Regions from separate parts of the Oceanibaculum nanhaiense genome, predicted to be linked through region 3. Evidence: predicted binding sites of a transcription regulator. Region 3 holds the regulator's gene; each other region holds the start of a gene.
The links. Region 3 encodes PhoB, which activates phosphate uptake and scavenging genes when phosphate is short. Its sites were predicted from a motif close to TNTCATAAAACTGTCA; they were not measured.

Region 1 (10,241 bases), on a different contig from region 3:
GCGCAAGGGCGGCGCGATGCTCTCCCAGGTGGACAGCTTCTTCGGGTCGATCGGCTGAATCAGCCCGGCGTCGCGCCAGCGCGGCACCTCATAGGTGCAAGGCGCCATCACATCCGGCTTGAAGCCCGCCATCATCTTGGCGAAGGCCTCGTCCTCATCGGCAAACAGCGCGGATTGCGGCTGCTTGCCGTACTTCTTGGCATAGTCCTCGAAGAAGGCCGGCTCGGCCAGATTCTCCCAGGTGAACAGCATCGCCTCGGCGGCCCTTGCCGGCTGCGGCTGACCCGCGGCCAGAAGGAAGGCGCCGGCGACGGCGCCCGAAAACAGCGCCCGGCTGAAAATCTTGGATCGGTGCATGAACATCTCGTCTCCCTGGATCGTGCGGGTTGATCGGCTGTCGTTTCGTCGGACGGCGGTGGCGATCAATTGTTATTTTGCACGATCCTATATCGGGCGCGGTCCGCCGCCAACGGGCATCAGCAGGGGCCGATACACGCTGGCGAGCCAGACAAGGCCGGAGGGATCAGATGAACAGTTTGCGCAGGCGCTGCGAAACCACGTCCAGCAGGCTAACCGAGACGATGATGATGATCATGACGGCGCAGGTCTGGGCAAAGTAGAAACCGCGGATCACCTCCCACAGCACGACGCCGATACCGCCGGCACCTACCATGCCCACCACGGTGGCGGAGCGGACATTCGATTCGAAGCGGTACAGCGCATAGGAAATCCACAGCGGCAGCACCTGCGGGATGACGCCGAACACGATCTCCTGGATGACATTGGCGCCGGTGGCGCGGATGCCCTCAACGGGGCGCGGATCGATGGCCTCCACCGCCTCGGAGAACAGCTTGGCCAGCACACCGGTGGTATGGATGAACAGCGCCATCACGCCAGCGAACGGGCCGAGGCCGACGGCGACGACGAACAGCATGGCGAAGACCATCTCGTTGATCGCGCGCAGCATGTCCATCAGGCGGCGTACCGGCTGGTTCACCCACCAGGGCGCGATATTCTCAGAGGCCAGCAGCGCGAAGGGAATAGCGGTGACGATCGACAGCACCGTGCCCCACAGCGCGATCTGGATCGTGGTCAGCATCTCCTCGACATAATATTCCCACTGGCGGAAATCCGGCGGGAAGAAATCCTTGGCGAAGGTTGCCATGTTGCCGGAATCGCGGATCAGGTCGAGCGGGCGCATCTCGGCACCCTCCCAGGACCAGACCAGCACGGCCAGGAACAGCCCCCATCCGAGATAGCTCAGAAGCGACTTCTTCAGATCGCGGGGTGGCAGTTCGAGCGCGGCGTCGGCGGTCCGGGGCGTCATGGCCATCTCCTTGGTGGAGGCTGCAGGGGCGGGCGCTGTGGGTGAGGAGCGGTGAAAATACGTCATCTTCTAAAAACCAGGGCCGGCGCGGTTTCCCGGCGCCGGCCCCCAGTCTTTACGGACCTTAGTTGGTCTTCATCTTCTTGTTCAGCTCATCGAGCTTGGCGTTGATCTCGGCCAGCTTCTGCTGCTTCTCGGCCGCCGCCATCTTGTCGTCATTCTCAATGCGGGTCTTGGAGCGGAACAGCTCCAGCTGGCGGATCGGGATCAGCTGGTCGTTGCTGCTCTCGCGGAACGGCGCCCAGGCCAGGCCAGCCAGCACCTTCTTCTCCGCCTCGACATTCGCGCCCTTCACGCCGTAATCCATGAAGAAGCCCTTGATCTTGCCCTTCATCTCAGCCGGCAGGTCGGCGCGCCAGACGATCGGATCCGACGGGATCAGCGGGGAGCGCCAGACTTCCTTGATCTGGGCATACTTCTCGGGGAAGTTCTGCTTGATCCGGTCCATGCTCTCGGTGTTGTTGGTCGCGATATCGACCTGCTTGTTGGCGACGGCCAGCGCGTTGGTCTCGTGATTGGCGGTGACCATGCGCTTGAAATGCTGCTTGGCATCGATGCCGTTCAGCGCGAACACATAGTAGCTCGGCACCAGGAAGCCGGAGGTCGAGTTGGGATCGCCATTGCCGAAGGTGTAAGCCTTGCCGTCCTTCACCAGGTCTTCCAGGCTGTTCACCGGCACATCCTTGTGCGCGATGATCATCGAGTAGTAGCCGGCGCTGCCGTCAGCGGCGACGGTCTGCACGAAGATTTCGCCATTGGCGCGATCCACGGCTTCCATGGCCGACTTGTTGCCGTACCAGGCGATATCGACCTTCTTGAAGCGCATGCCCTCAATGATGCCGGCATAGTCCGGCGCGAAATAGGCATTCACCTTCATGCCCAGCTTCTTCTCCATGTCGGAGAGGAAGGGCTGCCAGACGGTCTTAAGATTCTGCGAGGATTCGGTCGAGATGATGCCGAAATTCAGCTCCTTCATCTCGTCCGCCTGCGCACCGGCGGTCAGCGCGGTCATCGCGACTACGGCGCCCGCGAGGATTTTGCGAAGCATTCTATTACCTCCTGATTTCGTCACCGGGATATTCCGGTCTTTCGCGCCCTTCCCCCGAAGGTCACGCAACAGGCCGCGATCAGTGTGCGGCCACCAGCTCCGGGGACGCCGTAACCGGCTCCGGCCGCTGATTCTTGATGAAGTCGCCGAGGATCAGCTCCTCACTTTCGGCGCCATACAGCTCGCGCAGGAATTCCGGCGTCAGCGCCTCGCTCGGCCCGTCATAGATGATCTCGCCGGCCCGCATCGCGACGGTGCGCGGGCAATAGCGCAGCGCGTAATCCACCTGATGCAGCGAGACGACGACAGTGATGCCGTCCTCACGGTTGACGGTCGCCAGGATTTCCATGACGCGGCGCGCCGATTCCGGGTCCAGCGAGGCGATCGGCTCGTCCGCCAGCACGATCTTCGCCTGCTGCACCAGCGCACGGGCGATGGCGGCACGCTGCTGCTGGCCGCCCGACAGGGTGGAGGCGCGCTGCGCCATATGCTGATCCATGCCGACGCGGGACAGTGCCTGCATCGCCAGATGCTTTTCCTCCCTGGTGAACAGGCCGAGCGTGCCGCGCCAGGCCGGAATACGCCCCAGCACGCCGATCACCACATTGGTCATGACCGACAGCCGGTTCACCAGATTGAACTGCTGGAAGATGAAACCGATATGCGCCCGCACCCGGCGCACGTCGCGGGCGACATTGCCACCGGACTGCACCGTATCGCCGAGAATGCGGATCTCGCCCTTGCCGCGCACCGGATCGCCACCGACCAGCCCAGCCATATGGCGCAGCAGCGTGGATTTGCCGGAGCCCGAGGCACCGATCAGCGCCACCATCTCGCCCTTTTGCACCAGCAACGACACATCGTTCAGGGCGCGGGTCGCGCCGAACGTCTTGCTGAGGCCTGAAACCGTTATCGCCGTCGACATCCCAACCTCTTCGGTGGTGCGGATCGGCATTTGGTGTATCAGCCCGCCGTTACGGTTCGGTGACGCTTCCTTTACCGATTTGCAATGCTTTCCCCGGCGCAAAGCGCGCTTTCTCCACGCCGCCCGATAAGTCTATGGAAACCATCAAGCTTTGGATTAGGCTGTGTGCAGCGCCACCGAATCGGCAAGCGCCGGAGAGCCAGCACAAAGATCCGGGACAAGGAGAAACGGGAATGAGCGACGGAAAGAAAAGCGTCCTGACGGAATTCAGGACCTTCGCCATGCGCGGCAATGTGATCGATCTGGCGGTCGGCGTCGTGCTCGGCACCGCCTTCGGCGGCATCGTTTCCTCGTTGGTGAACGATGTCATCATGCCGCCCTTCGGCGTGATGCTGGGCGGGCTGGACTTCTCCAACTACTTCATCACGCTGGGCGAAGGCGATTTCGCCAGCCTGGCCGAGGCGAAGGAAGCCGGCGTGGCGACCCTCGGCTACGGCAAGTTCATCAACACCGTGGTGAACTTCGTCATCATCGCCTTCGCGATCTTCATGGTGGTGCGCCAGATCAACCGCCTGTCCGCCAAGGAGGAGGCGAAGCCGGCAGCACCGCCCCCGCCGCCGCGCCAGGAAGTGCTGCTGGAGGAAATCCGCGACCTGCTGAAGCAGCAGCGCGAATAGCCGCTAGCCCTCCGGCGCGTCGAAGACCAGCTGCACCCGTTCCGACGCAAACCGCACATAGCCGTAGCGCACCGGCACGCCGTCCAGATCGGCATCGACCGCCTCGGCCACCAGCACCGGCCGGTTGCGCGGCTGCGCGAGCATCGCCGCCTCATCCTCGCTTGGCATGCGCGCGGTGATGCGGGTCAGCTTCCGGCGATAATCGCTGACGCCATGGGCGCGCAGCATCTCGGTGACCGAGCCGTTTTCCGCATAGACCGCCGCCGCATTCGGAAACCGGGCCGCCGGGAAATAATTGTTGCCATAGGTTATCGGCCTGCCATCGGCCGCCCCGACCAGGCGCAGCATGATGCAGGGCGTATCAAGCGCAACCCCCAGCTCTTCCGCCACCTCCTCGCTTGCCGGCAGGGTACTGCTGTCGATCAGCGTGCCGCCGGGAATCCGGTTCTGCGCCGATACGATCTCGGAAAACCGGGTGCGCGCGCTCAGCGCATAATCCAGCACATGCTCCTGTACGAAGGAGCCGCGCCCCTGCTCGACACGCACCAGCCCATGGGCTTCCAGCGCCTCCATCGCGCGGCGCAGCGTATGCCGGTTCACCCGGAAGCGCTCGGCCAGCTGCTTTTCCGTCGGCAGGCGGTCGCCGGGCTGAAAACGCCCCTCGGCGATATCCTGGGTGATCGCCTGTTCGATTTGCCGCCACAGCGCGACACCGTCCCGGCGCGATAAATCGTTCTGCATCTCTGCCACCTGTCTTTCGGCCTGTTTCCGTAAACGCCGCGTCACAGGAAATTCACAACTTGCCCCCTTTACGAAACCAGGGCGCGGGAGCATAGTGGTGAAAATTGATACGGATGTCTATACAAATTATTCAGAGGTATAGCGTGACACCTCCACAAGCGGCAGATCACACGACATCGCCTGAGACCACCCAAGCAGCGATTCTGGCCGAACGGCAGCGCTGGATGTCCGTCCTCGCCAAGGCGCCGCCGCTGGCGCTGGAAACGCTCTGGGGCAGCATCGAGACCAAGCCTGACTGGACCTATCTGCGCCAGCCGGAGACCGGCATGGTCATGCTGCGCGGCCGTGCCGGCGGCACCGGCCAGCGCTTCAATCTGGGCGAGATGACGATGACCCGCTGCGCCGTCCGACTGCCCGATGGCCGGGTCGGCCATGGCTATGTCGGCGGGCGCGACAGGGAACATGCGACTCGCGCCGCATTGGTCGACGCGCTGATGCAGGACGCCGCGCAGCGCGACGCCCTGGACGCCGCCATCATCGCGCCGCTGGAGCAGGCCGCGCGGGAGGCACGCGAAACGGCATCGCGCAAGGCGGCGGCCACGAAGGTCGATTTCTTCACCATGGTGCGCGGGGAATGAGTATGACCGACACGCTGCTCGCCGGCTTCAATGACACCACGCTGGACAGCCAGCGCGCTTTCCGCGCGGCGTTGGACGCGCTGTCCCGCCCCGGCCGCGTCATTACGATGCCGGACCTGCTGCCGGACGGCGCGCCCGCCCCGCTGATGCCGGCCACCGCCGCGCTGGCACTGGCGCTGTTCGATTACGAGACGCCGGTCTGGCTGGATGAAACGGCTGATACGCCTGCCGTGCGCGACTGGCTGCGCTTCCATTGCGGCTGCCCGTTGGTGGCGGACAGGGCGCAGGCGCGCTTCGCCCTGCTGGCCGGCGCGCCCGGCACGATGGTCGGATTCGACACCGGCACGGACGCCTATCCCGACCGGTCGGCGACGCTGATCTGGCAGGTGGACAGCCTGTCGGAAGGCAGGGCGTACCGGCTGGCCGGCCCCGGCATCGCGCAGGAGGAAAGTTTGAAAACAGACTCCCTGTATGCCGGTTTCGATTCGGACTGGCAGAAAAACGCCAAGCTGTTCCCGCGCGGACTGGACCTGTTCCTGGTGGCCGGCGACCGGCTCGCCGGGTTGCCGCGCACCGTCACCATCAAGCGCGTGGAGGGCTAAGCCATGTATGTCGCCGTAAAGGGCGGACAGCGCGCCATCGACAATTCCCGGACGCTGCTGGCAGAAGAACGGCGTGGCGACCCCGCCGTGCCGGAAATCACGCTGGCGCAGATCGACGAACAGCTGTCGCTGGCGGTGGACCGCGTGATGGCGGAAGGCGCGCTCTATGACCGGGAGCTGGCTGCACTGGCCGTGAAGCAAGCGCGCGGCGATGTGATCGAGGCGATCTTCCTGCTGCGCGCCTACCGCACCACCCTGCCCCGCCTTGGCTATGCAGAGGCGATCGACACCGCCCGCATGGCGATCCGGCGGCGCATCTCGGCCACCTATAAGGATCTGCCGGGTGGCCAGGTGCTCGGGCCGACCTTCGACTACACGCTGCGCCTGCTGGATTTCGATCTGGCGGAAGACGGCACTGTTCCGGCCAGCGAGCAGGCGACGGAACCGCTCGACGGCTCGATGCCGCGCGTCGCCGACATTCTGGGCCATGACGGGCTGATCGAACCGGAGGACGCAAACGACGCGCAAGAGGTCGGCGACCTGACGCGCGACCCGCTGACCTTCCCGGCCGACCGCGATGTGCGGCTGCAGGCGCTGGCGCGCGGCGACGAGGGCTTCCTGCTGTCGCTTGGTTATTCGACACAGCGCGGCTATGGCAAGAACCACCCCTTCGCCGGCGAGATCCGCATGGGCGAGGTCGCCGTCGAGTTCGTGCCGGAGGAGCTGGGCTTCCCCATCGAGATCGCCGAGATCACCGTCACCGAATGCCAGATGGTGAACCAGTTCCAGGGGTCGGCCACCGAGGCGCCGAAATTCACCCGTGGCTATGGCCTGACCTTCGGCCATTGCGAGCGCAAGGCGATGGCGATGTCGCTGGTGGACCGCTCGCTGCGCGCCGAGGAGCTGGGCGAGTCGGTGAAAGCCCCGGCGCAGGATCAGGAATTCGTGCTGTACCATTCCGATAATGTCGAGGCGTCCGGCTTCACCCAGCATCTGAAGCTGCCGCACTACGTCGATTTCCAGGCCGAGCTGGTGCTGGTGCGCAAGATGCGTGAGGCCGCCGCCAACCAGGCGGAAGCGGCTGACCGCGATATCGAGGAGGCGGCAGACTGAGATGAGCAAGGTCGAAGGTTATAATTTCGCCTATCTCGACGAGCAGACCAAGCGGATGATCCGCCGCTCGGTCCTTAAGGCGGTGGCAATCCCCGGCTACCAGGTGCCGTTCGGCAGCCGCGAAATGCCGCTGCCCTATGGCTGGGGCACCGGCGGCATCCAGGTAACTGCCGCCGTGATCGGACCGGACGATGTTCTGAAGGTCATCGACCAGGGTGCGGACGACACCACCAACGCAGTGAACATCCGCAGCTTCTTCGAGCAGACCACCGGCGTCGCCACCACCGACAAGACGCGCGCGGCGACGCTGATCCAGACCCGCCACCGCATCCCGGAGGCGCCGCTGACCGAGGGCCAGATCATGGTCTATCAGGTGCCGATCCCGGAACCGCTGCGCTGGCTGGAGGCGCGCGAGACCGAGACCCGCAAGATGCACGGGCTGGCCGATTACGGCGTCATGCATGTGAAGCTGTACGAGGACATCGCGCATTACGGCCAGATCTCGACCGCCTACGACTATCCGGTGCGGGTGAATGACCGCTATGTCATGAGCCCCAGCCCGATCCCGAAATTCGACAATCCGAAGCTGGACAATTCGCCGGCGCTGCAGCTGTTCGGGGCCGGCCGCGAGAAGCGCATCTACGCCATTCCGCCCTATACCAAGGTGGAGAGCCTGGATTTCGAGGATCACCCCTTCCAGATCGAGAAATGGGACCGCGCCTGCGCCATCTGCGGAGCCACCGAATCCTATCTCGACGAGATCGTGACCGACGACAAGGGCGGACGCATCTTCGTCTGCTCTGACACGGATTATTGCGGCGAGCGCGTGGCCGCCGGCCATCGCGGTGCGGATGAGGAGCAAGCGGCATGACCCCGCTTCTGCAGGTCAGCGGACTGACCAAGAATTACGGCGCCCATATCGGCTGCCGCGATGTCGGCTTCGAGCTGTTCCCCGGCGAGGTACTGGGCATCGTCGGCGAATCGGGCTCCGGCAAGACCACGCTGCTGCGCTGCCTGTCGGCGCAGCTTGCCCCGACCTCCGGCAGCGTCGCCTATGACATGCGCAGCCAGGGCCTCACCGACATCTGGGGCCTGTCCGAACCGGAGCGCCGCATGCTGACACGCACCGACTGGGGCATCGTGCATCAGAGCGCCCGCGACGGGCTGCGCATGGAGGTCTCGGCCGGGGCCAATATCGGCGAGCGGCTGATGGCGGTAGGCGCCCGCCATTACGGCAATATCCGCACCGAGGCGGAGGACTGGCTGACCCGCGTCGAGATCGAGACCGGGCGTATCGACGATCTGCCGACCACCTTCTCCGGCGGCATGCAGCAGCGGCTTCAGATCGCCCGCAATCTGGTGACGCAGCCGCGTCTCGTCTTCATGGACGAGCCGACCAGCGGCCTCGACGTTTCGGTGCAGGCCCGTCTGCTCGACCTGATCCGCACGCTGGTCAACCGGCTGGGCATTGCCTGCATCATCGTCACCCATGATCTCGGCGTGGTGCGGCTGCTGGCGCACCGGCTGATGGTCATGCGGCGCGGCCAGGTGGTGGAGCACGGCCTCACCGACCAGGTGCTGGACGACCCGCAGCACCCCTACACCCAGCTTCTCGTCTCCTCGATCCTGCCGGTGTGATCCATGACCCATAATGAAAAGACCATCATCGCGGTCGAAGATCTGGGCAAGAGCTTCACCCTGCACATGCAGGGGGCGACGCACATCCCGGTCCTGTCGGATGTCAGCTTCTCTGTCGAGGCCGGCGACTGCCTGGTGCTGGACGGCCCGTCGGGGGCCGGCAAGTCCAGCCTGATGCGCTGCCTCTACGCCAATTACCTGCCGCAGCGGGGCCAGGTGCTGATCCGCCATGATGGCGCGCTTGTGGACATCACCCACGCCGAACCGCGCACCATTCTGGACATCCGGCGCCGCAGCCTGGGCTATGTCAGCCAGTTCCTGCGTGTCATCCCGCGCGTGCCGACGCTGGAACTGGTGATGGAGCCGCTGCTGACCCTCGGTGTGGCGGAAGAAGCGGCGCGCGAGCGTGCCGGCACCATCCTCGCCCGGTTGCGCATCCCGGAGCGGATGTGGCATCTGCCGCCCGGCACCTTCTCCGGCGGCGAGCAGCAGCGCGTGAACATCGCCCGAGTCATGGTGGTGGAGTATCCCGCATTGCTGCTGGACGAGCCGACCGCCTCGCTGGATGCCGACAACCGCCAGACCGTCGTCGAACTTGTAACAGAAGCGTGCGCGCGCGGCGCCGCGATTGTCGGTATCTTCCACGATGCGGCGGTACGCGAAGCGCTCGCCACCCGCACCCTGACCATAACCTCCAGCGACAAAGTGGCTGCCTGATGAGTGCCGAGACGATCCTGACCAATGCCCGCATCGTGCTTGCCGATTCCGTGCTGGAAAGCGGCACGCTGCTGGTGCGCGACGGGCTTATCGTGGAAATCGCGGAGGGAAGCAGCCAGGCCGCCGGCGCCATCGACCTGGAGGGCGATTACCTGCTGCCCGGCCTGATCGAACTGCACACCGACAATCTGGAAAAGCATCTGGCCCCGCGCCCCGGCGTGCGCTGGCCCGCCGTGCCGGCGCTGCTGGCGCATGACGCGCAGATCGCCGCGGCCGGTATCACCACCGTGTTCGACGCCGTGGTGCTTGGCAACACCATCGGCCAGTCCGCCCGCCTGGAGCTGCTGGATATCAGCGTCGAGGCGGTCGATGAAGCGCTTGCCGCCGGCCTGACCCGCGCCGACCACCTGCTGCATCTGCGCTGCGAAGTGGCCGATGCCATCGTGCTGGAACTGTTCGAGAAAGTGCAGGACCACCCGCTGGTCCGGCTGGTTTCGCTGATGGACCACACGCCCGGCCAGCGCCAGTTCGTCGATCTGGCGCAATACGCGCTGTACTACCAGAAGAAGCACAATGTCTCCGATTCCGAGCTGCAGGCGATGATCGTCTCGACCAAGGCCAATCAGGAGAAATACGCCGACACGCACCGCCGCACCCTGGCCGCCGCCTGCCGCGAGCGCGGCATTCCCATCGCCGCGCATGATGATGCGACGCTGGCGCATGTCGAGGAATCAGCGGAGCTGGGCATCACCATC
Region 2 (10,241 bases), on a different contig from region 3:
GCACCCAGCAGCTCCATCGGCGACTGATCTATCCCCTCCCAGGCGATCTGCCGGATGGCGGCGACAAGGAAGGCGATCATCACGATGGCGAGGAAGATGATGTTCACGGGCGGGTGCGTCCTGGTTTTGCCAAAGCCGGGTCCAATCTATAGGCTGGCGGGCAATATGGAACAGGCTCTTAAGGGCAGGAGCGAGGCAGGCATGAAGTTCGCGGATCAGATGGCGATTAAGCTGCTGGCCCATGCGGTCAACCAGCTGGGTACGGCGACGACGGAGGCGCTGTGCGCCACGCCCGACCGCCGCATGGTGCGCCTGATGGTCGAGCGCGTGAAGGGCGATCTCGACAGCTTCCTGGAGCATTACGAAGCGGTCGAACCGGCGGACGAGAAGCAGGGTTAGGCGCTGACAGATTTTCCTCGATATGTCATTCCCGGCCCCATGTTCCATTGGGTGCCGGGAATCCAGGGTTCAGCTTACTCAGTCGATGCTCCAGCAGGCGGAAGCCTGGACCCCCGCAACAAGTGCGGGGGTGACGGTTAGGGTGGATGGGCAGGGGGGTGCGAGACCTGCCACAAGAGCCATCACCGCTTCAGATACGTCCCATTCACGCAGTTGCGCAGCTCGCCGTCGCGTAGGTAGGCGATGGCGGTCTCCACCGCCTTGCGGCGGGCGTCCGTCTGGCTCTCCACGCTGTACCAGGCAGCGTGCGGGGTAACGACGAGGCGGCCTTTGATCCAGTCCGGCTGATCACGAAAATCGCGCATCAGCGGATGGTTGGCTTCTGGCGGCTCCTTTGGCAGCACGTCGAGGCCGGCGGCGGCGATGCGGTTGTCTTTCAGCGCTGCGTGCAGGGCATCAAGGTCGATCAGCGCGCCCCGCGCTGTATTCACCAGCACCGCTTCCGGTTTCATCGCAGACAGCGCGGCGGCGTCGATGATGTGCCGCGTCTCCTCGGTCAGCGGCGCGTGCAGGCTGACAATGTCGGCCTCGCCCAGCATCGTATGCAGGTCGGCCATCCGGGTGACGCCCAGCGCGATCTCCTGCCCCCAGGCGAGATAGGGGTCGTAGGCCAGCACATCGAGCCCGAAGGCCTTGGCGCGCAACGCCGCCGCGGTGCCGATGCGGCCGAGCCCGACGATGCCCAGCTTCTGGCCCCGGATGCGGCGGATGGTGGTCGCCGGGCCGCTCCAGTCGAAGCCGGCCACCGGGTCAGTGCGGATGCGGTCATTATACTGCACGATGTTGCGGCGCAGCGTCAGCATCAGGGCGATGGCGTGGTCTGCCACCTCGCTGGTGCCATAATCCGGCACGTTGCAGACCGGGATGCCGGCTTCCCCCGTCGCCTTCAGCTCGACATGGTCGAAGCCCGCACCGCAGCGCACGATGATGCGGCATTTCTTCAGCTTCGGCACCAGTGCGGGCGTGATCGGGCATTCGTGCCACAGCAGGATGGCCTCCGCCTGTTCCCATTCGGCATCGGGGATGGCGTCGCTGCTGCGCTCGCGCAATGTAACCAGATTCAGCAGGCCGGCGGCAGCCTCGCGCTCGACCAGCGCGCCGTCATGATATTGCGCGTCCGGCGTCAGGGTGCGGAAGGGTGCGGTCATGGCGTTATCCTGAAATAAGGGGTCAGACGAGATATTCGGTGCCGGCATCGACATTCAGGCTCTGCCCGGTGACGTGCCGTCCGGCATCGGAGCAGAGATAGAGCGCCATGTTGGCCACATCGGTCGCGGTCACGAATTCCTTCAGCGAGATCGGCGCCAGCATCTCGGCGCGCATCTCCTCCTCGCCGATGCCGCGCGCCTTGGCCTTGGCCGACAGCACCGCCTCGATACGCGGGCCGGCGACCGAGCCGGGCAGGATGGCGTTCACCCGGATTCCGTACTCCCCAAGCTCGACAGACAGGGTGCGGGTGACGCCGACCACGCCCCATTTCGTCGCCGAATAGGGGCTGCGCATCGGGAAGGCAAAGCGCCCTGCGGCAGAGGCCAGGTTCACGATGCATCCGCCACCCGCCTGTTTCCCCGCCTGCTTCAGGGCCGGTACGGCGCGGCGGGTGCAGTAGAACAGCCCGTTCAGATTCACATCCAGGGTACGTTGCCACTCATCCGGGTCGATCTCCTCGATCGGGCCGGTGGGCCCGGCGATACCAGCATTATTGACCAGGATGTCGAGGCCGTTCAGTTCCTTCAGCGCCCTGTCCATGAAGCGGTCCACCTGCGCCCGGTCAGCGACATCCACCACCATGCCGAAGCTGCCGGGCAGGGCGGCGATGATCTCGTCCAGCGCCTTCTCATCGATGTCGCAGAGGAACAGCCGGGCGCCGGCCTGGTGGAACAGTTCGGCAATCCGCCTGCCAATGCCGCCGCCGGCCGCCGTGACGATGGCGTTGCGCCCGTTGAGGCTGAGCTGCATGGGGGACCCTCCGCTGTGCTTCTTGATTGGGTTCAAGATGTATCAGGCGAGGCGGATAGGGGGGAAGGGGAGCGTACTTACTGACGCAAATATTTACAGCCGGTCGGGGTCGATCTGGTCCTTCGGGTCGCCATCGCGGCTGCCGACCATCAGCCCGCCGGCGATGAAGGCGCCGGTCAGCAGCAGGGCGGTGATTGTCGCCAGCGTGCTCCAGGCGGCGCCGAATTCCTGGCCGATCCAGACCACGCCGAACCAGAAGGCGAAGAAGGAGGCGACGGCGGCCAGGAGCATGAAGCCGACCCTGAGCACCAGATTGCCGATGCGCCGGGCCGACATCACCTCGCCCACAGCGGCACGCAGCGCGGTGTCGCGCAGTGCTTCGGCGATTTCCTGCTGCGCCAGCTTGCGCCAGTCGCGGTAGGACATGCCGCCGCCGGTCTTGTCGCTGACTTCCTTGCGGCTCTCGATGACGTCGCGCAGATGATCGACGATCTCTGCCGCGCGCTCGTCATGTGTCATGTCGGAACGCCGCTTCTTCGGTCCCGGTGTTTCGCGGGAAGGCGCGATCTTCAGCGGCGGCATGGAGACATGCCTGGGGGCAGGACGGGGCGGCCGGCCCGCCTGTCCGCCATTTCGATAGGAACTTTGCGACATCTTCGCCCTGGCATCTGTTGCGTATCGGCTCATGCTGCGAGCCAAGCAAGGATTGCGCCAGACAATAGCGGCTGCGGGCTGCGGCGTCGATCCTGATGCTGTTTTCAGCACCCCACCCTAGCGTACCACCTCTAGGCGGCGGTCGAAGGCTTCAAGCACCTCCTCCAGCGTCGAGCCGCGCTTCAGCTGCTGCTTGCCGCTGACCAGATAATACTCAACCGGGCGCTGCGGCCCCTTGTTGCATTTCTGGATGGCGAAAATTGGCCGTTCATGCGTGTGGCGGAAGATCGAGAAGGAAGCAACCTGCCCGTCATGGTCGATGGCGTAGTCGCGCCATTCGCCCGAGGCCACGCGGCGGCTGTACACATCCAGTATCCTGCCCAGCTCATGCCGGCTGAAATAGGTGCTGCGGCGTTGCTTCTGATAATCGGCCAGGCGGACGAACTGGTTCATAAGGCGGTCTCGGCACCTATTCCGGTTAGGGTTGCTGTAACAGTTTTGCCAAAATTGCCGGCAGCGTAAAGCCCGAAGGAAGCGAACTCGTCTCTGCGGCACCGCTTCGCATTGCATTGCCGGGGCGTGGAGGCTACCTTACGCCGCTTTCGGACCGATCCGGTCCTCCCGTTAGCGAGAAGCTTGCCCGTGGCCGATATTTTTCGCGAAATCGACGAGGAACTTCGTCAGGACAATCTGAAGCGCATCTGGACGCGCTATCGATACCTGATTGTGGGTGGTGTGGCGGCGCTGCTGCTGGGCACCGCCGGCTATGTCGGCTGGAAGGAATACCAGTCGCGCCAGCAGGCGGCGACCGCGGAAAGCTATTCGGCGGCGCTGGCCCTCGTCGGCGAACAGAATGCCGAGGCGACCGACCGCTTCGCCGATCTGGCGCAGTCGGGCAGCACTGGCTATGCCGCGCTGGCACGGCTGGAGCAGGCAGCCCTGCTGTGGCAGGACGACAAGCGGGCTGAGGCCATCGCCGCCCTGGATGCGCTGGCTGGCGATTCCGCCGCCCCCACGGCGCTGCGCGAACTGGCGACGGTGCTGGGTGCCCAGCGCCGGCTGGAAGCGGGCGAGAGTGCCGGCGTGAAGACGCATCTGGCCACCCTTATCGACAGCGACAGCGCCTGGCGGCATCTGGCGCGCGAGCTGGCCGCCCTGGCCGCCGAGGCCGAGGGCAACCGGGCGGAAGCGCGCGAGCTGCTGCGCAAGCTGACCGACGATCTGGAAGCCCCGCAGGGTGCCCGCGCCCGCGCGGCCGAACTGCTCCAGGCATTGCCGGAATAGACCCGAAATGACCAGATTTCGTGCCCTGCTTCGCTGGACCCTGGCGGCTTCCGTCAGCTTTGCCTTTACCGGTGCCCTTGCCGGCTGCGGCTGGTTCGGCGCCAAGGAAGCGCCGCCGCTGCCGGGCGAGCGCATGGCGGTGCTGCTGTTCGACAGCGAGCTGAAGGCCGATCCCCAGGTGGCCGAGCAGGCGGTCAGGCTACCGCGCCCGGTCGTCAATCCGGACTGGGCAATGGCCGGCGGCCGTCCGAGCCATGCCATGCATCATCTGGCGCTGGGTGATATGCCGGGCGTCGTCTGGCGCGCGGATGCCGGCACCGGCTCCGACGATAACGCGGTACTGACCGCGCCGCCCATCGTCGCATCCGGCAAGGTATTCACCATCGATGCCGAGGGCATGGTCAGCGCCTTCGATGCTGGGAACGGTAACCGGCTCTGGCAGGTCGAGACCGCGCCGGAAGGCGAGAACAGTGCGGTGGTCGGCGGCGGGCTCGGGTATAACAATGGCCGGATCTATGTCGGCAGCGGCTATGCCCAGGTGCTGGCCCTCTCGGCGGAGAATGGCGAGCAGGTCTGGCGCGCCAACATGCCGGCCCCGGTGCGTGCCGCGCCGACCGTCTCCGACGGGCGCGTCTTCATCGTCACGCTGGACAATCAGGCGATTGCGCTGAACGCGGAGACCGGCGAACGCCTGTGGGGCCATGCCGGTATCTCCGAAGTGGCGGGTCTTGTCGGCGGTGCCAGCCCGGCGGTGGAGCGCGATGTGGTGGTCGTGCCATTCTCCTCCGGCGAGATTTTCGCGCTGCGGGCGGAGAATGGCCGCCTGCTGTGGACCGACAATTTGACCGCCGTGCGCCGCGTCGATGCGATCTCCAGCCTGGCCGATATCCGTGGCCTGCCGGTGATCGATCGCGAGATCGTGCTGGCGGTCAGCCATAGCGGCCGCATGGCCGCGGTGGACCGCCGGATCGGCGCCCGCCTGTGGGAAAAGGATATTGGCGGCACGCAGATGCCGTGGGTCGCCGGCGATTACGTGTTTGTCGTGACCAATGATGCCGAACTGGTGGCGCTGACCCGCAAGGAAGGGTATATCCGCTGGATCGCCCGGCTGCCGCGCTTCGAGGATGAGGAGGATCGCGAAGACCCGATCTTCTGGTCCGGCCCGGTGCTGGCGGGGGACCGGCTGATCGTCGCCGGCTCGCATGGCGAGGCGATGTCGGTCTCGCCCTATACCGGCGAAGTGCTCGGTCGCTTCGAACTGCCGGATGGCGTCTCGATATCGCCGGTGGTGGCCGACAACACGCTTTACATTCTCACCGACGCCGCCGAATTGCTGGCGTTGCGCTGAGCCCGACACACATCAGGTTGGGACAGGTCACTTGACCGACATGACTCGCTTTACCATCGCCATCGTCGGCCGGCCGAACGTCGGTAAATCGACGCTGTTCAACCGGCTGGCCGGCAAGCAGCTGGCCATCGTCGAGGATACGCCGGGCGTCACCCGCGACTGGCGCGAGGCGGCGGGCCGGCTCGGGCCGCTGCGCTTCCGGCTGATCGATACTGCCGGTTACGAGGAAAGCTACGATGACAGCCTGCCAGCGCGGATGCGCCAGCAGACGGAGCGGGCCATCCAGGAGGCCGACCTCACCCTGATGGTGGTGGATGCGCGCGCCGGGCTGACGCCGCTGGACGAGACCTTCTCGCGGCTGTTGCGCAAGGGCAGCCGGCCGGTCGTGCTTGTCGCCAACAAATGCGAGGGCAGGGCGGGCGAGCCCGGCTTGCTGGAGGCATATTCCCTGGGGCTGGGCGATCCGATCCCGTTTTCGGCGCAGCATGGCATCGGCCTGTCCGATCTGTATGACGCCATCGTCGCCCATATGCCGGAGGAGCCGGAAGAGCCGGCGGAAGAGGATGAGCCGTTGCCGGTGCCAGCGGTGGCCGGTGTAGCGGTCGTGGACGCGGATGGCGTGGAGGTGCTGGATGGCGATTTGCTGCCAGACGATGCGCCCCGCATCATCCAGATGGCCATTGTCGGCCGACCGAATGCCGGAAAATCGACGCTGGTGAACCAGCTGCTGGGCGTGGAGCGCATGCTGACCGGCCCGGAGGCCGGCATCACCCGCGACGCCATCGCCACCGACTGGGAATATGGCGGCCGTCCGGTGCGGCTGGTCGATACCGCCGGCATGCGCCGCAAGGCGCGCATCGACGAGAAGCTGGAGCAGCTTTCCGTACAGGATACGCTGCGCTCGATCCGCTACGCCCATGTCGTGGTGCTGATGCTGGATGCCGAGCTTGGCATGGACAAGCAGGACCTCACCATCGCCCGCATGGTGGAGGAGGAGGGGCGCGCGCTCGTCATCGCCTTCAACAAGTGGGACGCCGTCACCGACAAGGAAACCGCGCTGGCCGATCTGCGCGACCGGCTGGAAGTCTCCCTCAGCCAGGTCAAGGGCGTGCCGGTGGTGACGTTGTCGGCGCTGAAGGGCCGCAATCTCGACAAGCTGATGGGGGCCGTCTTCCAGGTCTATGACACCTGGAACCGCCGCGTCTCCACGGCGCAGCTCAATCGCTGGCTGGCCGGCCTTACCGAGATGCATCCGCCGCCGCTGGTCGCAGGCCGCCGGCTGAAGCTGCGCTACATGACCCAGATCAAGACAAGGCCGCCGACCTTCGCGATCTGGGCCAGCCGGCCGGACGAGCTGCCGGGCAGCTACCAGCGCTATCTGGTGAACGGGCTGCGGCAGGATTTCGATTTGCCGGGGGTACCGGTCAGGCTCTATCTGCGCAAGGGCCGCAACCCCTATGCCAGCAAGAAGAAGTAAGGTTACGCCCTACTGACGCTGCTCGCGCTGGAACTGGCGCCAGCGCCGGACATTGGCATTGTGCTCGTCCAGCGTGCGGGCGAAGGCATGGCCGCCGCTGCCATCGGCCACGAAATAATACTCGTCGCTGGAAATCGGATTCAGCACGGCGCGCAGCGAATCGCGGCCGGGATTGCAGATCGGCGCCGGCGGCAGCCCATCGCGCGTGTAGGTGTTGTAGGGGTGGTCCTTCTGCAGATCGACGCGCAGCAGGGGCCGGTCCAGCGTGCCGAGGCCGTCGCTGAGGCCATAGATCACCGTCGGGTCGGATTGCAGCCGCATGCCCTTGCGCAGCCGGTTCACGAACACGGCGGCGACGCGCGGGCGCTCTGACGGGATCGCGGTCTCGCGTTCGACGATGGAGGCCAGCACCAGCGCCTCCTCCCTGGTATCGAAGGGCAGGTTCGGCGCGCGGCTTTCCCACAGCCGGTCCAGCGTTTCGCGCATGGCGTGCTGCATGCGCCGCAGGATATCCGCGCGCTCGTCACCATAGGAGAAATGATAGGTCTCGGGCAGCAGGGCGCCTTCCGGCGGCAGCGGGGCGGGGTCGCCGTCCAGCCCCTCGACGGCGGCGAGCTGGGCAGCGATCTGCCGTACCGTCAGCCCTTCGGCGATGGTCAGGCGGCGCACCACGGTCTCGCCGCTTTGCAGCAGCGCCATCACCTCACGCGGGCTGATGCCGGGCTTGAAGGCATATTCCCCGGCCTTCAGCGCGCCGGAGACGCCCTTCAGCTTTACCGCGGCCATGAACAGTTCGGGATAACGCAGGATGCCGGCCTGCTCCAGCCGGCGGGCGATGCCCTCGACACCGCTGCCGCGCGGGATGACCAGCGCGGTCTCGGTCAGCAGAGGGCCGGGCCGGGTAAACTGGGCATAGCCCCAGACCAGCAGGCCGCCGCCGGCCAGCATGGCCAGCAGCAGGAAGGTCAGAAAGCCGGAAAGCAGGCGTCCCATCGGACGCCCGCTCAGGCAATCGCCGTGAAGATCAGCGAGGCGTTGGTGCCGCCGAATCCGAAGGAGTTGGAGAGCGCCGCCCGGACTTTCCGCTCCTTCGCCTTGTGCGGCACGAGGTCGATGCCCGTGCAGCTCTCGGACGGATTGTCCAGGTTCAGCGTCGGCGGCACGAGGCTGTTGCGCATCGCCTGGATGCAGAAGATCGCCTCGACGCTGCCGGCGGCCCCCAGCAGGTGGCCGATGGCCGATTTGGTGGAGGACATGGAAATCGACTTGGTGGCATCGCCGAACAGCCGCTTCACCGCGCCCAGCTCGATCTCGTCGCCCAGCGGCGTCGAGGTGCCGTGCGCGTTCACATAGTCGATATCCTCGGGCGACAGGCCGGCATCGCGCAGCGCGTTGCGCATGGAGCGGAAGCCGCCATTGCCATCATCCGCCGGGGCGGTGATGTGGTGCGCATCGCCCGACATGCCATAGCCGACCAGCTCGGCATAGATCGTCGCACCGCGCCGCTTGGCGCGCTCATACTCTTCCAGCACGACGATGCCGGCGCCTTCGCCCATGACGAATCCGTCGCGGTCCTTGTCCCAGGGGCGGGAGGCCTTTTCCGGCGTGTCGTTGTAGTTGGTGGAGAGCGCACGGGCCGCCGAAAAACCGGCGATGCCGATGCGGCTGACCGCTGCTTCCGCGCCGCCGGCGACCATCACGTCGCAATCGCCATGCATGATCAGCCGGGCCGCATCGCCGATGGCGTGCGCGCCGGTCGAGCAGGCGGTGACGGGAGCATGGTTCGGTCCACGAAAGCCGTATTTGATCGAGACATGGCCGGAGGCCAGGTTGATCAGCGCGGCCGGGATGAAGAACGGCGTGACCCGGCGCGGGCCCTGTTCCTTCAGCGTGATGGAGCCATTATAGATGGTCTCCAGCCCGCCGATGCCCGAACCGATCATGACGCCGACGCGCTCGCTCTCCTCATCGGTTTGCGGCGCAACCCCGGAATCCGCTACCGCCTGGTCGGCCGCAGCCACCGCATAGATGATGAAGCGGTCCATCTTGCGCTGGTCTTTGGTCGATATCCATTCGTCGGCGTTGAACTTGCCCTCCGACGCCGGACCAGACGGTACCTGACCGGCGATCTTCGCCGGCAGGTCCGAGACATCGAAATGCTGTACGCCGGTAATTCCGGACTGTCCGGCAACGAGGCGATCCCAGGTGGCACTGACACCGCATCCCAGCGGTGTGACCAGACCCATCCCGGTGACGACGACACGTCTCATGCTCTGTACCGCTGTTCGTTACGTGAATCCGTGCATCCTGCGTACAGCACCGACAGGACAGCGACGCTCAGGCAGAGTTCTTTTCGATGAAGCTGATCGCGTCCTTGACGGTCTGGATCTTCTCCGCCGCATCGTCCGGGATCTCGCAACCGAATTCTTCTTCGAACGCCATCACCAGCTCGACGGTGTCCAGGCTGTCGGCGCCCAGATCGTCAATGAAGCTGGCATCTTCGGTAACCTTCGCCTCATCGACACCCAAGTGCTCGACGACGATTTTCTTCACCCGCTCGGCGACATCGCTCATGATTAGCAGTCCCTTGATTTGTATTGAAAAATACCTGTTTACCGAAGGCGCCGCCAATGGCCGATACTTCCCTCGGGCGGCAAGGTGGGGTTGTCTATCACACTTTGTTTTTTCAGGCCAGCCTTCGACAAATGCAACATGAAACCGCTTTTGCGCTGGTTTCGTGTCGCATTCAAGCCGTTACAGCATCGCCATTCCGCCATTCACATGTAACGTATGGCCGGTCACATAGGATGCCTCGTCGCTGGCGAGATAGAGCACGGCGGCGGCCACATCCTCGGGCGTGCCCAGCCGGCCGGCCGGGATACGCTCGGACAGTTTCGCGTGCTGCTCTTCCGACAGGGCGTCGGTCATCGGCGTGGCGATGAAGCCGGGGGCGACCAGATTGACCGTGATGTTGCGCGCCGCGACCTCGGCGGCCAGCGCCTTGGAGAAACCGATCATGCCGGCCTTGGATGCGGCGTAGTTGGTCTGCCCCGGATTGCC
Region 3 (10,241 bases):
GGCTTCGGCGGCACTTTCTGCATCAAATATCCGGATATTTCCGATCGTATGGTTTCCGACAAGGCCGATGACATCGTGAAGACCGGGGCGCAGACGCTGCTGGCCGGCGATCTCGGCTGCCTGCTGAACATGGCCGGCAAGCTGAAGCGGCGCGGCGAGAAGGTGCAGGTCCGCCATGTCGCGGAGGTACTGGCGGGTATGACCGATACGCCGGCCATCGGCGAACCCGGACGCGGGAATTAGCGCCATGCAATCCACCAGCCATTCCTTCAAGAGCAACGCCACCACCGCCCTGCATGACGAACGGTTGCAGCGGGCGCTGGGCAACATGCGGGTCGGTTTTCAGGACAAGCGCCGCGCGGCCATCGACCGGCTGCCGGAGTTCGAGGCGCTGCGCGACATGGGCCGCGACATCAAGAACCATACGCTGGCCAATCTCGATTATTACCTGGAGCGCTTCGAGCGCCGGGTGACCGAGAATGGCGGCCATGTGCACTGGGCGCGCACGCCGCAGGAAGCGCGGGAGAAAATCCTGGAAATCTGTCGCTCCGTGGAGGCGAAAACCGTCACCAAGGGCAAGTCGATGATCGCCGAGGAGATCGCGTTGAACGATTTCCTCGAAGAAAGCGGCGTCGAGCCGATCGAGACCGATCTCGGCGAATATATCATCCAAATCCGCAAGGAACCGCCGAGCCACATCATCGCGCCGGCGGTCCATCTGAACCAGTCGGATGTCGAGGAAAGCTTCCGCAAGATCCACACTGACCTGCCGGTTGACCGACCGCTGTCGGAGCCGCGCCAGCTGCTCGACGAGGCGCGCGCGAAACTACGGAACAGGTTCATAAAGGCCGATGTCGGTATTACTGGGGCCAACTTCCTGATCGCCGAGACTGGATCGACCGTCATCGTGACCAACGAGGGCAATGGCGATCTGACCCAGACCCTGCCGAAAATCCATATTGTACTGGCCAGTCTGGAAAAAGTGGTGCCGACGCTGGAGGATGCCTCGACCATATTGCGGTTGCTCGCGCGGTCGGCCACCGGGCAGGAAATGTCGGTCTATACCACCTTCTCCACCGGTCCGAAGCGGCCGGAGGATCTGGACGGGCCGGAACAGTTCCATGTGGTGCTGCTGGATAATGGCCGCAGCGGCATGCTGGGCACCGAGTTCCAGGAGATGCTGCGCTGTATCCGCTGTGCTGCCTGTATGAATCACTGCCCGGTCTATAGCGCGGTCGGCGGCCATGCCTATGGCTGGGTCTATCCGGGGCCGATGGGGGCGGTGCTGACACCCACCCTGGTCGGGGTCGAGGAGGCCGGACACCTGCCGAACGCCTCCACCTTCTGTGGCCGCTGCGAGAGCGTGTGCCCGATGCGCATTCCGCTGCCGCGGATGATGCGGCATTGGCGCAAGCGGGAATTCGAGAAGAAGCTGTCGCCGGCACCCTATCGCGCTGGCCTCGGCCTATGGGCGTTTTTTGCCAAGCGCCCGGTGCTCTATCAGCGGGTGACGGGTCTCGCCATGGGGCTGCTCGGCCGCTTCGGTCGCAGCAAAGGCCGGTTCAGGAGCCTGCCGCTGGCCAGCGGCTGGACCTCGGTGCGCGACATGCCGGCGCCGCAGGGCCGAACCTTCCAGCAGCTCTATCGCGACAAGAAGGGAGCCGCCTGATGCCCGACATGTCGCCGCGCGACCAGATCCTGGCCGGTATCCGCCGCTCCCTTGGCCGTGGTGCGCTGGAAGGCGAACCAGCCGACGCGCTGGAGACGCGGATCGCGGAACACAGGCCCAACCTCATCCCGCAGCGCGCGCAGCTTCCGCATGAGGCGCAGGTGGCGTTGTTTGTCGAGATGGCGGAGGGCGTGCAGACCACCATCAGCCAGGTTGCCAGCGCGCAGGAAGTGCCCGATGCCATCGCCGAGTATCTGGCCCAGCATAATCTGCCGGCCGATTTGCGTGTCGCGCCCGATGCGTGGCTCTCCGGCCTGCCCTGGGGCAAGCGCCCGACGCTGACGATCAAGACCGGCAGGGCGGAAGAGCCGGATACGGCCAGCGTCACGCCGGCGCTTGCCGGCATCGCCGAGACCGGCACGCTGATGCTGACCTCCGGCCCGGACAGCCCGACGACGCTGAATCTGCTGCCCGAGACCCATATCGTGGTGCTGAAGAAAAGCCAGATCGTCGGTTCCTATGAGGATGGCTGGACGCGGCTGCGCGACATTCAGGACAAGGACACGATGCCGCGCACGGTGAATTTCATCACCGGCCCGTCGCGCACCGGCGATATCGAGCAGAAAATCCTGATGGGCGCCCACGGACCACGCCGGCTGCACATCGTCCTGATCGACGGCTAGGCATGGTCCGGCGGCGCGCCAGCAAGGACGAGGCTGAGCTTTTCCGCCAGGTCGTAAAAGATGCCAAGCCGCTGCCCGCCGAGGCCAAGCGCCGTCTGAGCGCGTTCGAGCTGCCGCCCGATGTCGAGGCGGTTCCGGCGGCGCCGATGGCCGAGGGCGTTGCCCCGGCCAAGCGCAAGCGCGGCCGGGTGCCGAAGGACGATCCGCTGCCGCAGCCGGCTGCGCCGCCGGTAAAGGCGCCGGTGACCCTGCCCGCTCTCAAGCATGACAGCGCGCCGGGCCTCGACAAGCGCACGCAGATGCGCCTGAAGCGCGGCCAGGTCGCCATCGAGGCGCGCATCGATCTGCACGGCATGACCCAGGATGCCGCCCATGCGGCGCTGAACGGGTTTGTTGCGCGGTCGCAGGCGCGCGGGCTGCGCTGTGTCCTGGTGATCACCGGCAAGGGAACGAGGCGCGATGATTTCGGCCGCTACGAGGCGGGCGTGCTGAAGCGCGAGGTGCCGCGGTGGTTGAATGAGGGCGGCAACCGGGAGAAGGTGCTGGCCTTCGCCCATGCCCAGCCGAAGGATGGCGGTGGCGGCGCGCTCTATGTCCTGCTGCGCCGGGTGCGGGAGGGGACATGACGCCGTTCGGAGAAAAGCTGCGGGCACTGCGCGCCGGGCGCGGAATCACGCTGAAGGAGATGGCGGCGGCGCTGCAGGTCTCCTCGGCCTATCTCTCGGCACTTGAGCATGGTCATCGCGGCCAGCCCACCGATGGGCTGATCCATCAGATCTGCGGCTATTTCGGGCTGATCTGGGATGATGCGGAAGCGCTGCATCACCTGGCGGAGATTTCCCATCCGCGCGTGGTTATCGATACCGCCGGCCTGTCGCCGACGGCCACCAGGCTGGCGCATCGGCTGTCGAAGAACATTGCCGACCTCGATGAGGAGGCGCTCGTATCGCTGCTGTCGCAGGTCGAAGAGAAGCACCGGAAATCGGAATGACAGGCCGATAAACGGCAATATATTCGTATTTTACATTAATTTCTTATATAGCGGCCTGCCATGGAAAGGCAGTGGCCGGACTTCAGGCATATTGCGGGGCGACGGCGTCCAGCGCATAGCCTGCGGAGCGCACGGTACGGATCGGATCGCCCTCGGCTTCCTCGTTCAGCGCCTTGCGCAGCCGGCGGATATGCACATCCACGGTGCGCGGCTCGACATAGACATCCGCCCCCCACACCGAGTCCAGCAGCTGCTCGCGGGAGAACACCCGGCCCTGATGCTCCAGGAAATGGCGCAGCAGGCGGAATTCGGTCGGCCCCAGATGCACATCCCGGTCCCCGCGCTTCACCTTGTGGGCGGCGATGTCCATCACGATGTCGCCGCAGCGCAGCGTCTCCGCATCGGCGGACGGCCGGGCTCGGCGCATGACGGCACGGACGCGCGCCAGCAGCTCGCTGGGGCTGAAGGGTTTGGTGACATAATCGTCGGCGCCTGCATTCAGGCCGCGCACCCGGTCGCCTTCCTCACCCCTGGCTGTCAGCATGATGATCGGGATGCTGCGGGTCTGTGGCGTGCGGCGCAGCCGGCGGCAGACCTCGATGCCGGACAGCAGCGGCAGCATCCAGTCGAGCAGGATGAGGTCAGGCCGGCGTTCGGTGGCCAGCAGCAGCCCTTCCTCGCCATCGCGCGCTTCGAGAACCTGAAAGCCCTCGCGCTCCAGATTGTAGCTCAGCAGCGTGACGATCGCGGCCTCGTCTTCGACAATCAGGATCAACGGCTTCATGGTGTGGTCCATTCTCGGCAGGCGATGGGAAATGCTTCAAGCCGCGTGCGTCAGCTCTCTGGCTCGATGACGGTGAAAGCACTGGTGTCGCCCTTCGGGCGCTCGGCGGTCAGCGGCCGGCCGGTCACCTGGTAATACAGCGTCTCGGCGATGTTGGTGGCATGGTCGCCGATGCGCTCGATGTTCTTCGCCATGAACAGAAGATGCGTACAGGGCGTGATGTTGCGCGGGTCTTCCATCATGTAGGTCAGCAATTCGCGGAACAGGCTGGTGTACATCTCGTCCACTTCCTCGTCCCGGCGCCACACCAGCAGGGCCTTCTCGGCATCCTGCTCGACATAGGCGTCCAGCACTTCCTTCAGGATCTGCTGGACCATCTTGCCCATGCGCGGAATGCCGGCCGCCGGCCGCGCCGGCGGCAGCTGGTTCAGCGCGACCGCGCGCTTGGAGATGTTGGCGGCATAATCTCCGATGCGCTCCAGATCCGCGGAAATCTTCAGGGCGCCGACGACGCGGCGCAGATCCTCGGCCAGCGGCTGGCGCAACGCCAGCATGCGAACGGTCAGATCGTTCACATCATATTCCAGCCCGTCGATCTTCAGGTCGCCCTGGATCACCCGCTCGGCGATATTGCTGTCCCGCTTTGCCAGCGACAGAATGCAGTCCTGGACCTGAGTTTCGACCAGCCCCCCCATCTGTGAGATCAGATTCATCAGCCGCTTCAACTCTTCATCGAAGGACTTAACGGTATGGGTGGGCATGAAACTTCCTTTCCACGGGCAAGAACGTCAGCGGACCGTGCGCTTGGGCTTATCAATACCGGGCTTGCACGGCATAAATACTACGTTTTGGTGACATTTTTATTACATCGATGCGGAATTCGGGTTCGCCACCCGGGCATTCAGGCGGCCGGAGCGGGCGCTGGACCAGAGATGGCCGCAGGAGAGGCGACCGGCAGATAGACCGTGAAAGTGCTGCCCTTGCCGACCTGGCTCTCGACGGCCAGCGCGCCGCGATGGCGGCTGACGATATGCTTCACGATGGCCAGTCCAAGGCCGGTGCCGCCAAGATCGCGGCTGCGCGCCTTGTCTACCCGATAAAACCGTTCCGTCAGACGCGGAATATGTTCGCGCGGAATGCCTTCGCCCTGGTCCTGGACGCGGATCAGCACAGCGCCGTGAGGCGCTTTCGGAAACGCCGCCGGCACGCTGTCGGCCCGTCGCGCCACCACGCGGATCGGGGTGCCGGGCCGGCCATATTTCGTCGCATTGTCGATCAGGTTCTGCGCAACCTGCGCCAGCTCGTCCTCGTCGCCGGTGACGGGCGGCAGCCCGGCCTCGAGCTCGAGCTGGATTGCCATGTCCTTGGTTGCGGCCTGCATGTCGAGCGTGGCTTTCACGCTGGCCAGGATGCGCGACAGGTCGGCCAGCCCCCGCGGCGGGGTATGTTCGTTCAGCTCGATACGGGAGAGTGACAACAGGTCATTCACCAGCCGCGACATGCGCAGGCTTTGCTCGTGCATGATCTCCAGGAAGCGTTCATGTGCTTCTGGATCGTCCTTGGCCGGGCCACGCAGCGTTTCGATAAAGCCGACCAGCGTGGACAGCGGCGTGCGCAGCTCATGGCTGGCATTGGCGACGAAATCGGCGCGCATCTGCTCGGTGCGCTTCATGGCCGTCAGCTCGTGCATCAGGATCAATGCCTGGCTGTTGTCCGGCCCCGGCTCGGACAGGGGCTCGACACTGACCGCGAAGCTGCGCTCGATCGGGACCAGCATGGTCATCTCGACCGTGCGCGCCCGCCGCTGCTCCAGCGCCGATTCCACCGCCTTCAGCACTTCCGGATGGCGCAGATTGCTGGCCACGGCGCGGCCCGCCAGCGCCTCGCCGAAAATCTCTCGGGCGGCCCGGTTGGTGGAGACGATGGTCGCTTCGGCATCGATCAGAAAAAGTGGATCGGGCAACGATTCCAGCGCCACATGGGCGGCATGCAGACGTTGCCGCAGGGCGGCGAGGCTTTCCGCATGTGCGCGGTGCAGCGATTCGATGCGACCGGCCAGCGGTGCAAGCGGACTGTTGGGCTCGATATCCGCCGATCCGCCTTCCACCGTCGCCTCCAGCCGGGCGATGCGCTCGAAATGGCGCTGCACCAGAAGGGCGAAGATACCGGGAGTGACGGCCCAGGCCAGCAGAGCGGGCCAGCCATTCAACAGGCCACCAGCCACCAGCATCAGCAGCACCATGCCGACCGGCAGCGACAGCAGCAGGCTGGTCTTGACGATCGCGGATCGCGATGGCCGGAATGCGGGCATGGGGGCCTCGGGCTGGCGGAAGGCTGAAACTGACTTTACAGCATAGGCCCGTAGGGATGCCGCCGGTCAACCGCCGTTTCGTTACATGACGGCGCCAACCTGCCAGGGAATGAATTCCGCATCGCCGAAGCCCTGTGCTTCGCTCTTGGATTTTTCACCGGAAGACACGCGCAGGATCAGCTCGAAAATGCGCTGGCCCATCTCCTGAATTGACACGCCGGCATCCAGCACGTCGCCGCAATTCACGTCCATATCCTCTTCCAGCTTGCGGTACATGGCGGAATTGGTGGCGAGTTTCAGCGAGGGCGAGGGCTTGTTGCCGAACACCGAGCCGCGCCCGGTGGTGAAACAGACGATATTGGCGCCGCTGGCCACCTGCCCGGTCACCGAACAGGGGTCGTAGCCCGGCGAATCCATGAAGACGAAGCCCTTGGTGTTGATCGGCTCGGCATATTTGAACACGCCGGTCAGATTGCTGGTGCCGCCCTTGGCGGCCGCGCCCAGCGACTTCTCCAGGATGGTGGTGAGGCCGCCGGCCTTGTTGCCGGGCGAGGGGTTGTTGTTCATCTCCCCGCCATTGCGCCGTGTGTATTCCTCCCACCAGCGAATGCGCTCGATCAGCTTCTCGCCGGTCTTGCGGTCGATGGCGCGGCGGGTCAGCAGATGTTCGGCGCCATAAATCTCCGGGGTTTCGGACAGGATCGCGGTGCCGCCATGCCGGACCAGCAGATCGGCCGCCGCGCCCAGCGCCGGGTTGGCGGTGATGCCGGAATAGGCGTCGGAGCCGCCGCACTGCAGGGCCAGCGTCAGATGGCTGGCTGGCAGCGCGGTGCGCTGCGCCTCGTTGGCCGCGGGCAGCATGGATTTCACGATCTCGACGCCGCGATCCACCGTCTTGCGGGTGCCGCCAATATCCTGAATCGTCATGGTCTGGAAGCGCGGGCCGCGTTCCAGCCCGTAGGCCTCCAGCAGGAAGTCGATCTGGTTCACCTCGCAGCCGAGGCCGACCATCAGGATGCCGGCGAAGTTCGGATGCCGCGCATGGCCCCACAATGTCCGCTGCAGATTGGCATAGCCCTCGCCGCTATCGGCCATGCCGCAGCCGGTGGAATGCACCAGCGCCACCACGCCATCGACGTTCGGATATTGCGCCAGAATCTCCGGCGTGATCGCGGCGGCGATATATTTCGCCACCGTGGCCGAGCAGTTCACCGAGGTCAGGATGCCGATATAGTTGCGCGTGCCGGCCATCCCGCCGGGCCGGAGGAAGCCCTGGAAGGTCGCGCGGTTGGCTTCCGGCACATAGTCGGTCGGTTTCACGGCACTGGAAAAGGCATAGTCACGCTCGAAATCGCGCATCTCGACATTATGGACATGAACATGATCGCCCGGCGCGATGTCGTCCGTCGCGAAGCCGATGATCTGGTCGTATTTGCGGATCGGCTCCCCGGCGCTGATCGGCGCCGTCGCCACCTTGTGCCCAGCCGGAATGGACGCGGCGGCGGCAATCCCTTCCGCCGGCAGGGCGGCGCCGGGCATCAGCGCCAGCCTGGCGACCACAACATTGTCCGCCGGATGCAGGCGGATGCTGAGACTCTCGGTTCCGGACATTGGCTATGCCCCTCCTACAGGGCGCCCGCCCGTGGCGGGATTTAGCGATAGATCAGGGTCGGCAGCCACAAGGAGAGCTGCGGCACGAAGGTGACCAGAATCAGCACCGTGACCAGCGGTATGAGGAACGGCGCGGTCGCGGCCACGCACCGTTCGAAGGATACGCCTGACACGCGCGAAAGCACATAGAGCACCATGCCAACCGGTGGCGTCAGCAGACCGATCATCAGGTTCAGCACCATGATGATGCCGAAATGCACCGGATCGATGCCCAGCTTCTCCACCACCGGCAGCAACACCGGCACCAGGATGGTGATGGCGGCGATGGTCTCCATGAAGCAGCCGACCACGATCAGGATTACATTGATCATCAGCAGGATCAGGATCGGGTTTTCGGTGATGTGCAGCACCAGATCGGCAAACTGTTCGGTGGCGCGTGTGCTGGTCAGGATCCAGGCGAAGATCGAGGCGCCGGCGACAATCAGCAGGATGATCGCCGTGGTCTCGATGGTGTCCATGGTGACGCGCACGATGCGCCGCCAGCCCAGCGTGCGATAGACCAGCACGCCCAGCAGCAAGGCGTAGAACACGGCGGCGATGGCCGCCTCTGTCGGGGTGAACAGGCCGAATAGGATGCCGCCGATGATGATGACCGGGGTCATCAGCGATGGAATGGCATAGAAAAAGCTCATGACCAGGCGGCGCACCGAGAAGGCGGCATCACGCGGATAGCCGCGCCGGCGCGAATACCAGGCCACCATGATCATCAGCGCGACGGCCATCAGCAGGCCCGGGATGAAGCCGGCGGCGAACAGCTGGCCGATGGAGGCATTGGCCATGACGCCATAGATCACGATGGGCAGCGAGGGCGGGATGATCGGCCCGATGGTCGAGGAGGCGGCGGTGACACCGACGGCGAATTCGTCGTCATAGCCGGCATCGCGCATTGCCTTGATCTCGATGGTACCGAGACCACCGGCATCGGCCACCGCCGCGCCAGACATGCCGGCGAAGATCACGCTGGCGCCGATATTCACATGGCCCAGGCCGCCGCGCATCCAGCCGACGCAGGCCTTGGCGAAGTCGAAGATGCGGTTGGTGATGCCGGCCGAGTTCATCAGATTGCCGGCCAGGATGAAGAACGGAATCGCCAGCAACGGGAAGCTGTCCACGCCGTTGATCATCCGGTGCAGCACCACCACGTCCGGGGCGCTGCCGGCCAGCAGGATGTAGATCAGCGAGGAGCCGCACAGCGCGACCGCGACAGGCACGCCCATGATGAGCATGCCGAAAACCATCACGAAGAGCAGGGTCAGCAGCAAGGTGCGGCCTCCGACTGGATAGAAAAGAGGGAAAGGCTGGCGGCGTCAGTCCGTCGTCTTGATGGCGCCGGTCGGCTGCGTCAGGTCGCTATAGCCCTGGCGCCAGTGCTTCAGCGCGACCAGCACGGCATAGATCGTCATGCCAACGAAACCGGCCACCACAACCCAGTAGACGATGGATTTCGGCAGATCGACCACGGCCATGTACTGCCGGGTGCGCATCGCCAGCTTGATGCAGATCCAGGTGGCGGCGGCGTAAAAGACGATATTGCCGAGATCGACCAGGGTGGACAGGGCGCGGCCAACATTGACCGACAGGTAGCGGTAGAAGAACTGCACCGCGATATGGGTGTTCTTGCGCGTCGCGATGATGGAGCCGAGGAAACCGACGCCGATCAGCAGATAGCGGGCGATTTCCTCGGTCCAGCCAATGGAATTGTTCAGCGCGTAACGGGTAAAGAACTGCAGGAAAACGACGCCGGCCAGCGCCCAGAACACCAGCAGGTTGACGATATCCTCCGGCCGGAAGTCGGAAAGATCGACCGCCGAATCAGGCTCATCCTCGGGAAACAGCTGGGTTTTCGCGATTTCATCGCTCATCGCAGGATTCCGCTTCTGGGGCCAGTTAATGGATCGGGCCGGCGTCGCGCTTCGCTTACTTCAGCGCCTGCAGCTTGTCGTAGGTGGCCTTGTCCCAGGTCGCGGACGGGCCGTTATGCAGCTTCACCACGGCCTCGCGGAACGGGCCGCGATCCACCTTGTTCACGGTGACGCCTTCCTTCACGAACCAGTCGGCCAGCTTCTGCTCCGACTCGACGATATCGGCGGTCGCCTTGGCGGCGGCCTCCTTCAGCACGCTGGCGAAGATCT

Region 1: a site for PhoB is predicted at 3,410-3,425, ahead of phnC (phosphonate ABC transporter ATP-binding protein). Genes of this name have one in related genera too.
Region 2: a site for PhoB is predicted at 3,563-3,578, ahead of BKM74_RS07635 (DUF2794 domain-containing protein). Genes of this name have one in related genera too.

The regions. Positions count from the first base shown of each region.
Region 1 covers NZ_MPOB01000004.1:215,606-225,846, reverse strand. Annotated here, with positions in the region: gene BKM74_RS08570 (ABC transporter substrate-binding protein) at 1-357, opposite strand, end outside; gene phnE (phosphonate ABC transporter, permease protein PhnE) at 524-1,327, opposite strand; gene phnD (phosphonate ABC transporter substrate-binding protein) at 1,452-2,435, opposite strand; gene phnC (phosphonate ABC transporter ATP-binding protein) at 2,515-3,360, opposite strand; gene mscL (large conductance mechanosensitive channel protein MscL) at 3,594-4,037, shown strand; gene phnF (phosphonate metabolism transcriptional regulator PhnF) at 4,041-4,778, opposite strand; gene phnG (phosphonate C-P lyase system protein PhnG) at 4,922-5,416, shown strand; gene phnH (phosphonate C-P lyase system protein PhnH) at 5,419-6,018, shown strand; gene BKM74_RS08530 (carbon-phosphorus lyase complex subunit PhnI) at 6,022-7,131, shown strand; gene BKM74_RS08525 (alpha-D-ribose 1-methylphosphonate 5-phosphate C-P-lyase PhnJ) at 7,133-8,002, shown strand; gene phnK (phosphonate C-P lyase system protein PhnK) at 7,999-8,769, shown strand; gene phnL (phosphonate C-P lyase system protein PhnL) at 8,773-9,486, shown strand; gene BKM74_RS08510 (alpha-D-ribose 1-methylphosphonate 5-triphosphate diphosphatase) at 9,486-10,241, shown strand, end outside.
Region 2 covers NZ_MPOB01000004.1:34,233-44,473, forward strand. Annotated here, with positions in the region: gene BKM74_RS07610 (nucleoside recognition domain-containing protein) at 1-107, opposite strand, end outside; gene BKM74_RS07615 (hypothetical protein) at 202-399, shown strand; gene BKM74_RS07620 (C-terminal binding protein) at 582-1,607, opposite strand; gene BKM74_RS07625 (SDR family oxidoreductase) at 1,630-2,418, opposite strand; gene BKM74_RS07630 (hypothetical protein) at 2,512-3,000, opposite strand; gene BKM74_RS07635 (DUF2794 domain-containing protein) at 3,190-3,525, opposite strand; gene BKM74_RS07640 (tetratricopeptide repeat protein) at 3,715-4,356, shown strand; gene BKM74_RS07645 (outer membrane protein assembly factor BamB family protein) at 4,364-5,704, shown strand; gene der (ribosome biogenesis GTPase Der) at 5,745-7,181, shown strand; gene mltG (endolytic transglycosylase MltG) at 7,191-8,174, opposite strand; gene fabF (beta-ketoacyl-ACP synthase II) at 8,186-9,451, opposite strand; gene BKM74_RS07665 (acyl carrier protein) at 9,519-9,755, opposite strand; gene fabG (3-oxoacyl-[acyl-carrier-protein] reductase) at 9,936-10,241, opposite strand, start outside.
Region 3 covers NZ_MPOB01000001.1:171,383-181,623, reverse strand. Annotated here, with positions in the region: gene BKM74_RS00845 ((Fe-S)-binding protein) at 1-243, shown strand, start outside; gene BKM74_RS00840 (LutB/LldF family L-lactate oxidation iron-sulfur protein) at 248-1,669, shown strand; gene BKM74_RS00835 (LutC/YkgG family protein) at 1,669-2,352, shown strand; gene BKM74_RS00830 (Smr/MutS family protein) at 2,355-2,978, shown strand; gene BKM74_RS00825 (helix-turn-helix domain-containing protein) at 2,975-3,343, shown strand; gene phoB (phosphate regulon transcriptional regulator PhoB) at 3,426-4,139, opposite strand; gene phoU (phosphate signaling complex protein PhoU) at 4,178-4,888, opposite strand; gene BKM74_RS00810 (ATP-binding protein) at 5,029-6,438, opposite strand; gene BKM74_RS00805 (UxaA family hydrolase) at 6,520-8,049, opposite strand; gene BKM74_RS00800 (TRAP transporter large permease) at 8,091-9,371, opposite strand; gene BKM74_RS00795 (TRAP transporter small permease) at 9,417-9,971, opposite strand; gene BKM74_RS00790 (sialic acid TRAP transporter substrate-binding protein SiaP) at 10,027-10,241, opposite strand, start outside.